Regions from separate parts of the Clostridium chromiireducens genome, predicted to be linked through region 2. Evidence: riboswitches for the same ligand, from Rfam matches in the RefSeq annotation. Region 2 holds a riboswitch; each other region holds the start of a gene.
The links. Region 2 has a riboswitch for cyclic di-GMP ahead of D2A34_RS00690 (phenylacetate--CoA ligase family protein). Riboswitches for the same ligand answer to the same signal wherever they lie in the genome.

Region 1: it holds a riboswitch for cyclic di-GMP, as region 2 does, so the genes downstream of both, D2A34_RS11360 (response regulator) here and D2A34_RS00690 (phenylacetate--CoA ligase family protein) in region 2, are expected to answer to the same signal.
Region 3: it holds a riboswitch for cyclic di-GMP, as region 2 does, so the genes downstream of both, D2A34_RS07470 (aspartyl-phosphate phosphatase Spo0E family protein) here and D2A34_RS00690 (phenylacetate--CoA ligase family protein) in region 2, are expected to answer to the same signal.

What each region holds. Positions count from the first base shown of each region.
Region 1 is NZ_QXDJ01000003.1:7,506-11,961, forward strand. It holds gene D2A34_RS11350 (thiamine pyrophosphate-binding protein) at 1-1,351, shown strand, start outside; gene D2A34_RS11355 (carboxymuconolactone decarboxylase family protein) at 1,356-1,721, shown strand; cyclic di-GMP riboswitch class I at 1,911-1,999, shown strand; gene D2A34_RS11360 (response regulator) at 2,075-2,431, shown strand; gene D2A34_RS11365 (methyl-accepting chemotaxis protein) at 2,640-4,456, shown strand, end outside.
Region 2 is NZ_QXDJ01000001.1:159,920-164,375, forward strand. It holds gene D2A34_RS00680 (methyl-accepting chemotaxis protein) at 1-115, opposite strand, end outside; gene D2A34_RS00685 (ketoacyl-ACP synthase III) at 308-1,318, shown strand; gene D2A34_RS00690 (phenylacetate--CoA ligase family protein) at 1,496-2,794, opposite strand; cyclic di-GMP riboswitch class I at 3,058-3,144, opposite strand; gene D2A34_RS00695 (radical SAM protein) at 3,225-4,091, opposite strand; gene D2A34_RS00700 (PAS domain S-box protein) at 4,369-4,456, opposite strand, start outside.
Region 3 is NZ_QXDJ01000002.1:476,141-480,596, forward strand. It holds gene galU (UTP--glucose-1-phosphate uridylyltransferase GalU) at 166-1,041, shown strand; cyclic di-GMP riboswitch class II at 1,388-1,471, shown strand; gene D2A34_RS07470 (aspartyl-phosphate phosphatase Spo0E family protein) at 1,551-1,724, shown strand; gene D2A34_RS07475 (hypothetical protein) at 1,970-2,269, shown strand; gene D2A34_RS07480 (CpsD/CapB family tyrosine-protein kinase) at 2,424-3,101, opposite strand; gene D2A34_RS07485 (VanZ family protein) at 3,445-3,957, shown strand; gene D2A34_RS07490 (ABC transporter ATP-binding protein/permease) at 4,040-4,456, shown strand, end outside.

The sequences.
Region 1 (4,456 bases), on a different contig from region 2:
ATTTATCACTGGACAACAACCTATGCATAGTGCAGGAAAAGCTTTAGGTCAGGATTCCACAATTTTTGGTACTGATTTAGTTAAGATGTTTGAGCCAGTTACTAAATTTAGTGCAAGAATTGAAAGGGCAGATCAGTTTCAAAGATACTTACAGCATGCATTAGAAAAGTCCTATTTTGGGGTTAAGGGGCCGGTTCATCTGTCTATACCAATAGACATACTTGATGAAGAAATTGAAGAATTTGAACTTGATTTGCCTAACAATATCAGTCAATTAATATCTCCAAGATTAGATGAATTCATAGACAAACTTGATATTGCTAAGAAAAGCGTAATTTTAGCGGGGAAAGGTATTCATTCAAGCCTTGCATATGAGGAAGTTAAAAGCTTAGCTGAAATGTGGAGTATACCAGTTATGACTACGCCAGGTGGAAAAGGAACATTTATCGAAAATCATCCATTATCACTTGGTGCGCTAGGGCTAGGTGGAACAGAAAAGTCAAGTGAATACATTAATCAAAATATAGATTTATTGATTGTAATAGGTAGTAAATTATCTGATATGTCTTTAGTCGGTATATCGAAGGAAAACTATCCTAAAGAAGTTATTCAATTTGATTATGACTATACATTTATAGAAAAATCACTGTTAGCACCTACACTACCTATCATTGGTGATATTAAAGCTAACTTACAAGCAGTATTAAGTAAAGTCGAAGATAGAATATCAAATAAATATAATTTACTAGTAGAGAATTATGAATTTAAAGATAATGTTAATGATAATAGAAAGTATCTTTCAGCTGCTAATGCAATGGAAATAATAAGAAAAGAGTTACCGGATGATTCAACTATATTTGGCGATGATGGAAGTCATTCATTTTATGCAATAAGATATTTTAGAATCAGAAAACCAGCCACTTTCTTTTTTGATGATGTATTTGGAGCAATGGGACATGCTATTGGCTATTCAATTGGTGCACAGTTATCAAACCATAATTCAAGAATCATTTGTTTAACGGGTGATGGATGCACTTTTATGCATGGTACTGAAATATCAACAGCAGCAAATTATAATATCCCTGTCACTTTTATAGTGATAAATAATGGAAGATTAGATATGCCAGAAAAAGCTATGCTAAAACTTTTTGGGAAGGAAGTTGGAACTACATATAATGTACCATTGGATGTTAAAAAATTTGGTGAATCTCTAGGTGTAAAATCATATAAATGTCACAATGAATCAACACTAATAGAAGCTTTAGAAATTTCAAATTTACATAATGAAACAATAATAATAGAGGTTGTGGTTGATCCAGGTGAAATACCACCAACTATGAAAAGGGGATAATAAAATGAAAAAGGATTATGAAAATGGAATTAATATTTTAAAGAAGATGACAGATGCAAACGGAGAAGAAATGGTGAAATCAGTAGGTGAAATATTTCCGGATTTTTTGGATAAAATGATTTCTTTTGGTTTTGGGCAAATATATGCAAGACCAAATTTAGATCTAAAAACAAGAGAAGTAGTAACAATAACATCTCTTATAACGCAAGGAGCCTTTGAGCAATTGGAGTTTCATATAAAAGCAGCTATAAAGGCAGGATTAAAAAAAGAAGAAATTTTAGAAATTATTTTACATTGTGCGGCATATGCAGGATTTCCTAAGGCCTGCAGCGCAATAGGTATAGCAGGTGAAATATTTAAAACTATTTAAGTGTATATTATTAATTTATATATGCAATACATTGTGAATTTAAATGTAATTATAGTCATAATGTACCGAAAAATTTATTGATTAGACTGGTAAAATGTGCTATTATGTTAATGTTAGTTACAATTGTTGGCTTAATTGTTAAGTTTCAATAATTGGTTTATAATAAAAGTTAATATTTAATGAGTAAAGAAGTGTAAATAGCAAATCCATTGAAAGGTGGAGACGCAAAGCCATGAGTCTAAAGCAACGTTAATTGCCATGATAGTCAGGTTGCCAAAAATTATGATAGTTTATTCATGGCAGGCAATATCTTTATTGCCTGCTTTTTTTATAATTAAGGAGGATTTATAATAATGAAAAGAGTTCTTATAGTTGATGATGCGGCATTTATGAGAAATGTTTTAAAGACGATACTCGAAAATGGTGGATTCGAAGTGGTTGGTGAAGCACAAAACGGAGCTATCGGAGTAAAAAAATATGAGGAGTTAAATCCTGATCTTGTTACAATGGACATTACAATGCCTGAAATGGATGGAATAAGTGCTTTAAAAGAAATTAAAAAAATTGACTCTAATGCAAAAGTGGTTATGATATCATCAATGGGACAAGAAGCAATGATTCGTGAATCTGTAACAGCTGGAGCTAAGTCGTTCGTAGTAAAACCTTTTAATGAAAATATAGTTATAAAAACGTTAACTAATTTGTTTTAAAGTTGACAAGAAAAAAATAACAATATATAATGGCAATATAGTTTAGTGTGAATAAATAAATTTAATATAAATAAATTTAGACGAAGGAGTCTTATTTCATTATAGTATGAAGTAAGACTTTTTTGCAATTTAATTCATCAAACAATAATTTTACAAAGCTGAAAGTATTATAAATAGTTAAAATACTTTAGATGAAGGGGAATCTAAAATGCGTTTAAAAAAAATTAAATTTCAAAGTATAAGAGTTAAACTGATTATAAGTTTACTAGGAATATGTATAATTCCATTAATTATTCTAGGTTATGGAGCTAATAGGCAAGCTAAAGCAATTCTCAATGAAAAATTGAAAACGACAAGTCAGCAAACACTTTTAGAAGTAAATGATGGAATTAATAATTACTTCAATGGATTTGGAAGTATGGTTACAATGTTGTCGAGTAACTATAATTTTATTAATGCTGATAAAGAAGAACCATACACATTTACGGCGGCTATGTTAAAGAATATAAAAGAAAGCGATAAAGATATTTTCAGTGTGTATTTTGCAACCGCAGATGGAAAATTTGAAATATATCCCAACGAAAAAATGCCATATGGTTATAATCCTAAAGAGAAAGATTGGTATAAGCAAGCTTTAGAAGGTAATCATAAAGTTATAATAACTCTACCATTTCAAGATGCGCAAACAGGTAAAAGTGTTGTGGCTATAGCAAAAGCAGTTGAAAGAGATGGAAATGTAATAGGTGTTTGCGCAATGAGCGTTTCCTTGGATACTATTCTAGAAAAAATAGGAACAAAGAAGATAGGAAATACAGGATACATATTTATTTCTGATATTGAAGGAAAAAAGATGATAATTAACCCTAATAAAGATTTAATTGGGACTGATTATGCCTCTAAGCAATCATTTTGGAATGCTGCAAAAACTCAAGATACAGGCTTTGTGGCTTATGAAGAGAATAATACAAAGATGTTTGGAGTTTACGAAACCAATAAGGCTACAGGTTGGAAATTAGTAGCTACATTAGATGAAAAAGAAATAATAAATGATACAAATTCAATACTTATTACGACAGAGATTATAGTTTTAGTAATAATTATAATTTCAATAGCACTATCCATATTCTTAAGTAAAGGAATAGCAGAAAATATTAAAAAGTTGAGGGAAGTATTTGAAAAAGCTTCAAAGGGAGATTTAACAGTGTCGATTGTGGCATCTACTAAAGATGAATTTATGGATTTAGCAAACTCCTTTAATGAGATGATAAAAAATATATCAAATCTTATAGAAAATGTTACAAATTCATCAAAAATTGTATTAGAAACTTCATCAAATCTAGCTGGCATGTCAGAGGAAGTAACAGCTTCCATAGGAGAAGTATCAAGAGCAATAGAAGATATATCACACGGAGCAACAAATCAAGCACAAAATGCTCAAAATGGTGCTTTAGAGATGAACGACCTATCAGATAGATTAGATAAAATTAGTGAAAGCTCTGATGAAATGGGTAAACTTTCTGGAACAACTAAGGGATTAGGTGCTAAAGGATTATTAATGATTGATACGCTAATAGAAAAATCACATAAGACTAAAACTGCTACGTTAGAAGTTAATGAGATAGTTAAAGATGTGAATGAAAGTACTAAAATAATAAATATCATATCTGAAAGTATATCGCAAATAACGGAACAAACCAATCTGTTAGCATTAAATGCAAGTATAGAATCTGCGCGTGCAGGTGAGGCGGGTAAGGGCTTTGCGGTGGTAGCGGAAGAAATAAGAAAACTTGCTGAAGAATCGAAGAAATCAACAGAAGAGATAAAGAAGATTATAATTAAAGTACAAGAAAAATCAGATGCAGCTGTAACAGCTATTAAAGCTACAGAAGAAGTAGTAATAGAGCAGGATTTAGCAGTTAGTAATACACAAGAAATATTTAGTGAAATTCTTAGTTCAATTGAAGTTATGATTGATAAAGTTGAAGAGATAAATGCATCTATATCTGAAATTGACAAAAAGAAACA
Region 2 (4,456 bases):
ACTTTAGTGCGCTAAAAAATATTAATGATAATGAGCAACTTAATAAATAAATTATTAATACTAATTTTAGTGATTTTTTATTAAATTCTATTATAAAACTTTCTTTCTTTTCCATATTATCCCTCCAAATATGTTGAATAAATTTAAATGTTATAACTTATATCATATTGATTCCTTTACACAATATGATATAATATACATAATATATCTTTTTTTCAAATACATTCCACAAAAAGTATTGCTTTTCTACAAACAGTATTCATATAGAATTTTCTTCACAAATAAATTAAAAGGAGACTTAATGTTCATGAAATACAAAAACGTAAATATTGTAGGGACAGGTATATACCACCCTTCAAACAAAGTAGATAATGATTACTATATAGAGCATTTCAAAAACTTAGGTAAAGATATCGCACCTTTTCTTGATAATCTAGGAAGAAAAGAACGATATATTGTAAATAATACCACCGAAAACGCTTTAACTATGGCAATAGAAGCCTCAAAAAACGCTTTAAAGATCGCTGGTATATCAGCTGATAAACTTGATGCTATAGTATTTTCTTCTGACACACCTGAATATTTATGTCCATCTAATGCACTTATCATAAATCATGAGTTACAAGCATCAAATGCACATACTGTATATGATTTAAACTCCAACTGTGTCGGTATGGTTGTTGCTCTCGATCAAATGAGCCGCTTTATGAAAACATCAAAAAACATAAAATATGCACTTGTGGTAGGCGGTATATTAGTATCTTCTATTGCTAGGGAAGATTGTAAATATACATATCCAGCCTCTGGTGATGGTGCCGCTGCAGTAATTTTAAAATGCACTGAGGAAGATACACAAAGAGGAATACTAGATTCTAAATACTGCACAAGATCTGAATACTACAGTACAATTATCTCTCCTTGTTGTGGACTTACTAAAGCGCGTTTAAATACAACCAGTGAATATGATAAAAAACAACAATGGACCCCATTTCCTCTTAATTTCTTTGCCCCTGAATGGAGTAAAGCTATAGATGAATTCATGTGTGAATATGATTTCTCACTTGATGAAATTCAATATTTCTTTTTATCACAATATTCTAAGCAATTCTTAATTGAAACAGCAAGAATATTAAATATCGATAATTATGAAGAAAAATTTGCATACATTGGTGATAAATATGCATATACCGGTACCACTAGTCCAATATTTGCGTTACATGAAACCCTTCAAAATAAACCAATAACTCCTGGTGCTAAAGCAGTATTTTGTTCAGTTGGTGCTGGCGTTGCCATGTGCTCATTGCTATATAAGTTTTAAATAACTATATTATTTATCATATAGTCATTAATTGGCATTGATGATTTTATAAAAAGTAGATAAATAATTAATTATCTACTTTTTATAATTTTTCCAAATAACTTTAATACTTTATCAAGTTTTCACAAAATCTATCCTTATTAAATCATATCTTTGTTTTTATAATTAAATCCTTAATTAAATACATATTTCCCTTTTATCGAATATTCTTTTAGCCTTCCCTTCACTTTTTACAAGTGTATCTGGATTAACAAATTCTATATTACACCCAACTTGTAGTAAATTATGCAATCTATTTTTAATATTTTTTTGTAGTTCATTTAATTCATGTGTATAGTAATACTTTAGATCTCTGTTCGTTTCGACTGTAATTGTTAATTGATCTAGATTACCTTTTTTCTCTAAAGTTAATGTATAGTTCGGTGATAATTCCTCAAAACCAAGTAATATTTTTTCAATCTGTATTGGATATACATTTACTCCTCTAATAATCATCATATCATCGTTTCTTCCATATATACGGTTCATCTTAACATATAGGCATCCACATTCACATTTATCATAGCTAAGTGATGATATGTCTCTTGTTCTATATCTTATCAATGGAATTCCTTCCTTTGTCAAAGTAGTTAAAACCAATTCTCCCTTTTCTCCAGGCTCAACACTTTCTTGAGTAATTGGGTCTATGATTTCTGGAAAAAAGTCTTCTTCATTAATATGCAAACCATCCTGCATATTACATTCACCTGCTACTCCTGGCCCCATTACTTCACTTAATCCATATATATCATATGCCTTGATTTTAAACTTACTTTCGATATTTTCTCTTATTTCATTAGACCAAGGTTCTGCTCCAAAAACCCCCATTCTTAATTTTAATTCTTCAGGGTGTATTCCCATTTTTACCATAGTATCATATATATGAAGAGCATATGATGGGGTACAAGCAAGTACAGTAACTCCAAAATTTTTCATAGTAAGTACTTGCTTTTCAGTATTTCCTCCTGACATAGGTATAACTGATGCACCTACACGCTCGATACCATAGTGAAGTCCTAATCCTCCTGTAAATAGACCATATCCATAAGCCACTTGCACCACATCATCTGAAGTAACACCATATCTACCCAAGACATCAGCTATTAAATTTGACCAATTATCTATATCGTTTTTTGTATAACCTACTATTGTTTGCGTACCACTTGTCCCTGATGATGCATGAATTCTTACAATTTTATTCATAGGAACTGCAAACATACCATAAGGATAATTTCTCCTTAAATCTTCCTTTGTTGTAAATGGCAGTAATTCAATATCCCCTAATGTTTTAATATCTTCAGGAGTTATGCCCATCATATCAAATTTATTTTTGTAAAACGGAACACTATCATAAACATATTTAACAATGTTTTTTAACCTTTGTATCTTAACTTCATTAATCTCTTCTCTTGTTAGTTTTTTTTCTAAATTATTCATAAAACTCTTCTCCTTTTATTACTCCCAATAAATCGAATTCATTTTTAAATTTATGATTTTCATTTAGATTTTAACAAGATTATAATTTAACTAGATAGCTTGTATTCTTGATAGTCGTACATATTATAAATACTTCCTCCTTATAAAGTGTAGTTAATATATACATATCTATATCCAAACTATTTCCATAAAATAGAAGGCGCCTATTAATTAATAGGCGCCAAAAAGATAAACTAATGCGTATGCAATGCATTTAACAACATTTTGGCAGCCTGGCAGTCATTGAAATAAATTTCTTTAGACCCATAGCTTTGCGACCTTATCTTTCGAGAAGTGTGCTATTATCAATGTATATATTAGGTATATTTTACACTTTATTTCCATGTTTTTCAACAAAAATATCACTTTTTTTCCAATAAATTTATATTAGTTAAAGTCGTCTATCATATTCATATTTTAATTTATTATGTTCTATATGATAATCAATCTGATTAATCATAGCCTCTTTGTCACAAGGTAAATCTCCTCTTAGCGAAACGTAATTCGATGCATGGTTGCATCTAAATACTATTGTTTCCTCAATATTGATGTGTTCTATTAAAAGCTTAATTTCAATTAACATTTCTTTATCACTTAACAATTGAAATTCTTTTTTCACTATTTTATTATATAAATCAGTTTCTTCCTCAGCCATAAGACTTAATACGCCTAAATAATCTGGAGCCATATTACTTATTAATTCGCCAGTTTTAACTGCATGAATTTTACTATTTTTTCTTCCTCCAATTCCAGCTATAACAGTTACTGATAGCAAAATATTTGCATTCTTAACCATTACTGCTGCATTTAATAGTTCTTCACTGCTTGCCCCTTTATTTATATCTTTTAAAACCTCATCACTTCCACTTTCAACTCCCATATATATCATAGATAACCCTAAAGCCTTAAGCTCTTCTAACTCCTGATGAGTTTTAAGAAGTATTGATTTAGGTGAACCATAAAGAGTAATCCTACTACATTCAGGAAACAACTTACCTGCATACATTAGTATTTCTTTTAGGTCCTTAGTAGGAATAATCAAAGCATCACCATCTGCAAGAAATATCTTTTCAACATGTTCATATATCTTTCTAAAGTGGTTCATATCATTTTTAATTTCTTCCAAGGATTTTATAGAGAATTTCTTCGATTTATACATACTACAAAAACTACATTTATTATGTGAACAACCTAACGTTGCCTGTATTATAAGGCTATTGCTTTCACTAGGAGGCCTGTATAACGGATAATCGTACATCTTTAATTCCTTTCTTCACTTATATTATTAGTAAGCTAATATTTATAAAACTGCTTCGCATTTTTATACTTTAATTAACTTATATTTCTTCCTATGTTTATAGTATAAATTAATATCTCTTGTAATATCAATTTATAGTTTTAAATTTAATAAAGTTTTCTATCCTACTATTTTACACATAATCATTAGGGTAATAAATTATGTGCATATAGAGCTAGCCCCTTATAGTATAATAATTCTATAAGGGGCCCCAAAATAAAACTTCTTATCATTTATTTTAATCATCCTCTTCAGTACAAACCCTATTTCTGCCTTTGTTTTTTGCTTTATACATTGCTCTATCTGCTCTCAATATAAGATTATTA
Region 3 (4,456 bases), on a different contig from region 2:
AACTTGCTATAAATTAACAAGTCATAAATACTGCACGAAAGATGAATTTCGTGCAGTATTTCGTTAATCTAGATCAAGCTTATTTGTAAAGAAGACGAGTCATAAGTATTTAAAAGTATTATGATAATTTATAAAAAAATTTGTTAACAATTCATGGAGGAAGTAATGTCGAAGAAAATAAGAAAAGCAATAATTCCAGCAGCAGGGCTAGGAACAAGATTTTTACCTGCAACCAAGGCTCAACCAAAGGAAATGCTTCCTATAGTTGATAAGCCAACAATTCAATATATTATAGAAGAAGCTATTGCTTCTGGTATTGAAGAGATACTCATTATTACTGGCAGAAATAAGAAATGCATTGAGGATCACTTTGATAAATCTATTGAACTTGAAGTAGAGCTTGAAAAAAATCATAAGGATGAATTATTAGATTTGGTTAAAAATATTTCAGATATGGTTGATATTCATTACATAAGGCAAAAAGAACCTAGAGGACTAGGACATGCTATTTTATGTGCTAAGAGTTTTGTAGGTAATGAGCCTTTTGCAATTCTTCTTGGTGATGATATAGTATATAATGAAGGAAAACCTTGCCTAAAGCAACTTATTGATTGCTATGGTGAATATAAAACAAGTATTTTAGGTGTGCAAAGTGTTAATCCTGAAGATGTATGCAAGTATGGTATAGTTAATGGAATAATAATTGAAGATAGAGTATGTAAAGTTAAAGGATTAGTAGAAAAACCAAGTATAGAAGATGCACCATCAAATACTGCAATACTTGGCAGATATATAATTACTTCTGCTATATTTGAAATTCTAGAAAATACAAAGCCTGGCAAAGGAAATGAAATTCAACTTACAGATGCATTGAAAGAGCTTGCTAAAAGTGAAGCTATGTATGCTTATAACTTTGAAGGAAAAAGATATGATGTTGGAGATAAGCTTGGATTTTTAGAAGCAACAGTTGAATATGCATTAAGAAAACCTGAAATTAAAGATGATTTTATAAAATACTTAAAAGGCCTTGATTTAGAATAAGTTTAAATTAAGTAAATAAATTAAATGTTTAGTGCTGGCTTTTTTAGTATAAAGGACTCGTTACTGTTAAGTAACGAGCCTTTTTAATTTTAGGCTATCTGAATTTTAGTTATATTTCTTTCTGTTAATTGAGTACTATATTTTTGAATTATCGTCCAGAAGAAGTAAAGAAAATATTCGTTCTCTTTGTAATTTTATATTAATAAGTATGCAAAAAATTGGATTATTTTATATAAATTTTGTATTGAAATCTTTGTACATTGATGATAAAATTAGTGATATGTTTCGGATAATGGAATTATATGTATAAAAATACATATAACTCAATCGTTAAATATTAAAGTTAAAAGATATTGGGGACTGTGAAAAATTCTCTTTATTTGGGCGCCTGGAGAATTTTGAGTTTGTGGTGCAACCGACCAATTTAAATTAATTGATAAATCAATTAGTTTAGATTGGTTTTTTGTTTTAAAAGATTATTATGAAGAAAAAATTAGGGGGAGAAAATCATGAAGGAGAAAAAAGATAGGATAAAAGAATTTGCTAGAAAAATTGAAATAGCGAGAGAAATATTACATAAGAAGATAGAAGAAAATATGGACAAAAAAGAAATTTTGAGAGTTAGCCAGGAGTTGGACAAACTAATAGTTAATTATTTATTAGAATGCACTATAAAGGCATAATTAAGATAGACTTCTGCTATGCCTTTATAGTGATGATTATTATTAGGTGGAATGCGAAGAGTTTGACTTGTCTAATGTTGATCATTCTCATATTTTTTTGTAATTAATTATATATAAATAGAAACGAAATATTATTTACTAATTCCATAAATTGTATATAATGTAAGTAAGTGAGTTTTTAGGCTGATGTAAATATAATAATTATTAAAATAATTACTTGCAATAAAGAAGAGGGGAGAATATCTGTGGCGATCTTTGATGTCTTTAAAAAGTATGATGAATTTGGGTTTAATTCTAAAGGATTTCACAAAAATGGTACAAGATATAATGATAATGGATTTGATAAAAATGGTGTTCACAAAAATGGTTCGTATTTTAATGATGAAGGGTATAACATGGAAGGGTATGATAAGCACGGTTTTGATAAGGATGGTTATAACAGTGCGGGATTCGATAAGGATGGATATAATAAAAAAGGGTATGACATGCGTGGCTATGATAAGCAGGGAGAATATTTAGAAGTAAGGTATTCATGGAAAAAGTAGAACTTACTAGCAAGCTCGAGACATTCTTGTAAAGGAGGCCGGATCTTGTGAAATTATCGGGTATAAGTTTAAATAATATAGAAATAAAGAAAACAGGTAAGATTGATTAGTTCGATAAAATCTTACCTGTTTTTATTATTAAAAAGATGAATTCCTAATAATGATAATATTTATGTCTACAACGTGGAATTCTATTTAGTATAACTCCTATAATGTTAGCACCTACTTTAAGTAAGAGTTTTTTTGATTCGATTACCTCATCTTTTTTTGTTTTTTCTGATTGTACAACGAGAATTGTTCCGTCAACATTTGTTGATAAAATTTGTGCATCTGTAATTCCGAGAAGGGGGCAGCAGTCTAGTATTATCAAATCATAAATTTCTTTTAAGGTAGTTATTAAATTACTCATTGAATTTGAGGATAGCATTTCAGCAGGGTTCGGTGGTAACTTACCAGATGTCAAAATATCAAGATTATCATTATGACGTATTATTGCTTCTTTTAAATCTGTTTCACCTATTAGAATTTCAGAGAGCCCAATTAAATTAGAAATATTAAATTTTTTATGAATTGATGGTCTTCTTAAATCGCAATCTATTAATAGTACTTTTTTATTATCTTGAGCAAATGATAATGCCAAATTTCCCGATATAGTAGATTTTCCTTCAGAGGCCACTGAACTGGTAATTAAAATGGTTTTTAGTTCTTTATTATATGAAGAGTATTGAATATTAGTCCGCAAAATTTTGTAAGCTTCTGATGAGTGCGATTTTGGTTTTTGTTCAACTATAAATCCTTTCTTTTCTTCTAAGCTCATTGAGTTTCTTAACATTTTTATACCCACCTTTTAAAAAATAGTCACCAAATAATCTATATATTTGTTTTACTTATTTTTATTAATGCAAACAGAATAAAATTCCAATTATTTAAAATAAGTTCAACTCATTTTCATAGTTTTTCAGAATAAAAATGTTTATAATTTCGGTAAGTTATCTCATAAGTATAAGTTTTGATTATCTATACAATTATTATTATATTCTTAAGAATAATAGCAAATGTAGATATATTAATCCTATATTTGTTATAATTATTTATATTATTCAAGGTTTTTGTATTAAATTAAGTAAGATAAGTAAGGAAAATCTAATATATAAATTGAGAGAAGAGGCGGCTAAGTGAAGAAAATAGTTATACTTTTATGTTTCCTTTGGATGGGATTTATATTTTATATGTCAAGTAATAACGGTGCTATATCACATGAGCAAAGTAATAGAGTTGTTAATATAATTGAAAAGACTGAATCAAAACTTAAGACAAATAGTGAAAGTAAAGCAGCAAGTAACAATCAATCAAAGGCAAATAATAATGATGGGAAAGCAAATGTTAAACAAGTAAAATTAGATTCGTTAGATCACATAATTAGAAAAAATGCCCACGGATTTATGTATATGGTATTAGCATTAATAGTGAGCAGTACATTGTTTACTTTTAATAAAAAAGGAAAAGATGCGATAGTTTATATCCTATTTATTTGCTTGTTTTATGCTGTAACCGATGAGTTTCACCAAGCTTTTGTACCAGGGAGAACTTCCTTAATTAGTGATGTATTAGTCGACTTTTGTGGGGCTTTAATAGGATTGATAGTCTTTTATTTATTTTATTATAAGTTACGTAGAAGAAACTCATGAATGGGTAAATTTACGAATTATTTAAAGAATATTATTATCTAAGTATAATCAGTAAACTAAGATAATCAAATGAGGAATGAATATGTGTTTATTAAGTTTAAAAAATGTTAGCAAGCATTATAATCTAAAAGGTAATGAAAAGACTTATGTATTAAAAGATATTAATTTATCTTTTAATAAACATGAATTAGTAGCCATTGTAGGGGAATCTGGAAGTGGAAAATCTACACTAATGAATCTCATAGGTGGATTGGATTCAAAGTATAATGGACAATTACTTGTAAATGGAAGAAATATTAAAAAGCTTAAGATGAGAGAACTTGATGAATATAGAAAAAACAAAGTTGGTTTTATATTTCAAAGTTTTAATTTGATACCTCATTTATCTGTTTTGAATAATGTTGTAATAGCTATGACTTTATCTAATATTAAAAATAAAGAGCGAATTGAACGTGCTAAAGAAATGTTAATTAAGCTTGGTTTAAAAGATCACATGAGT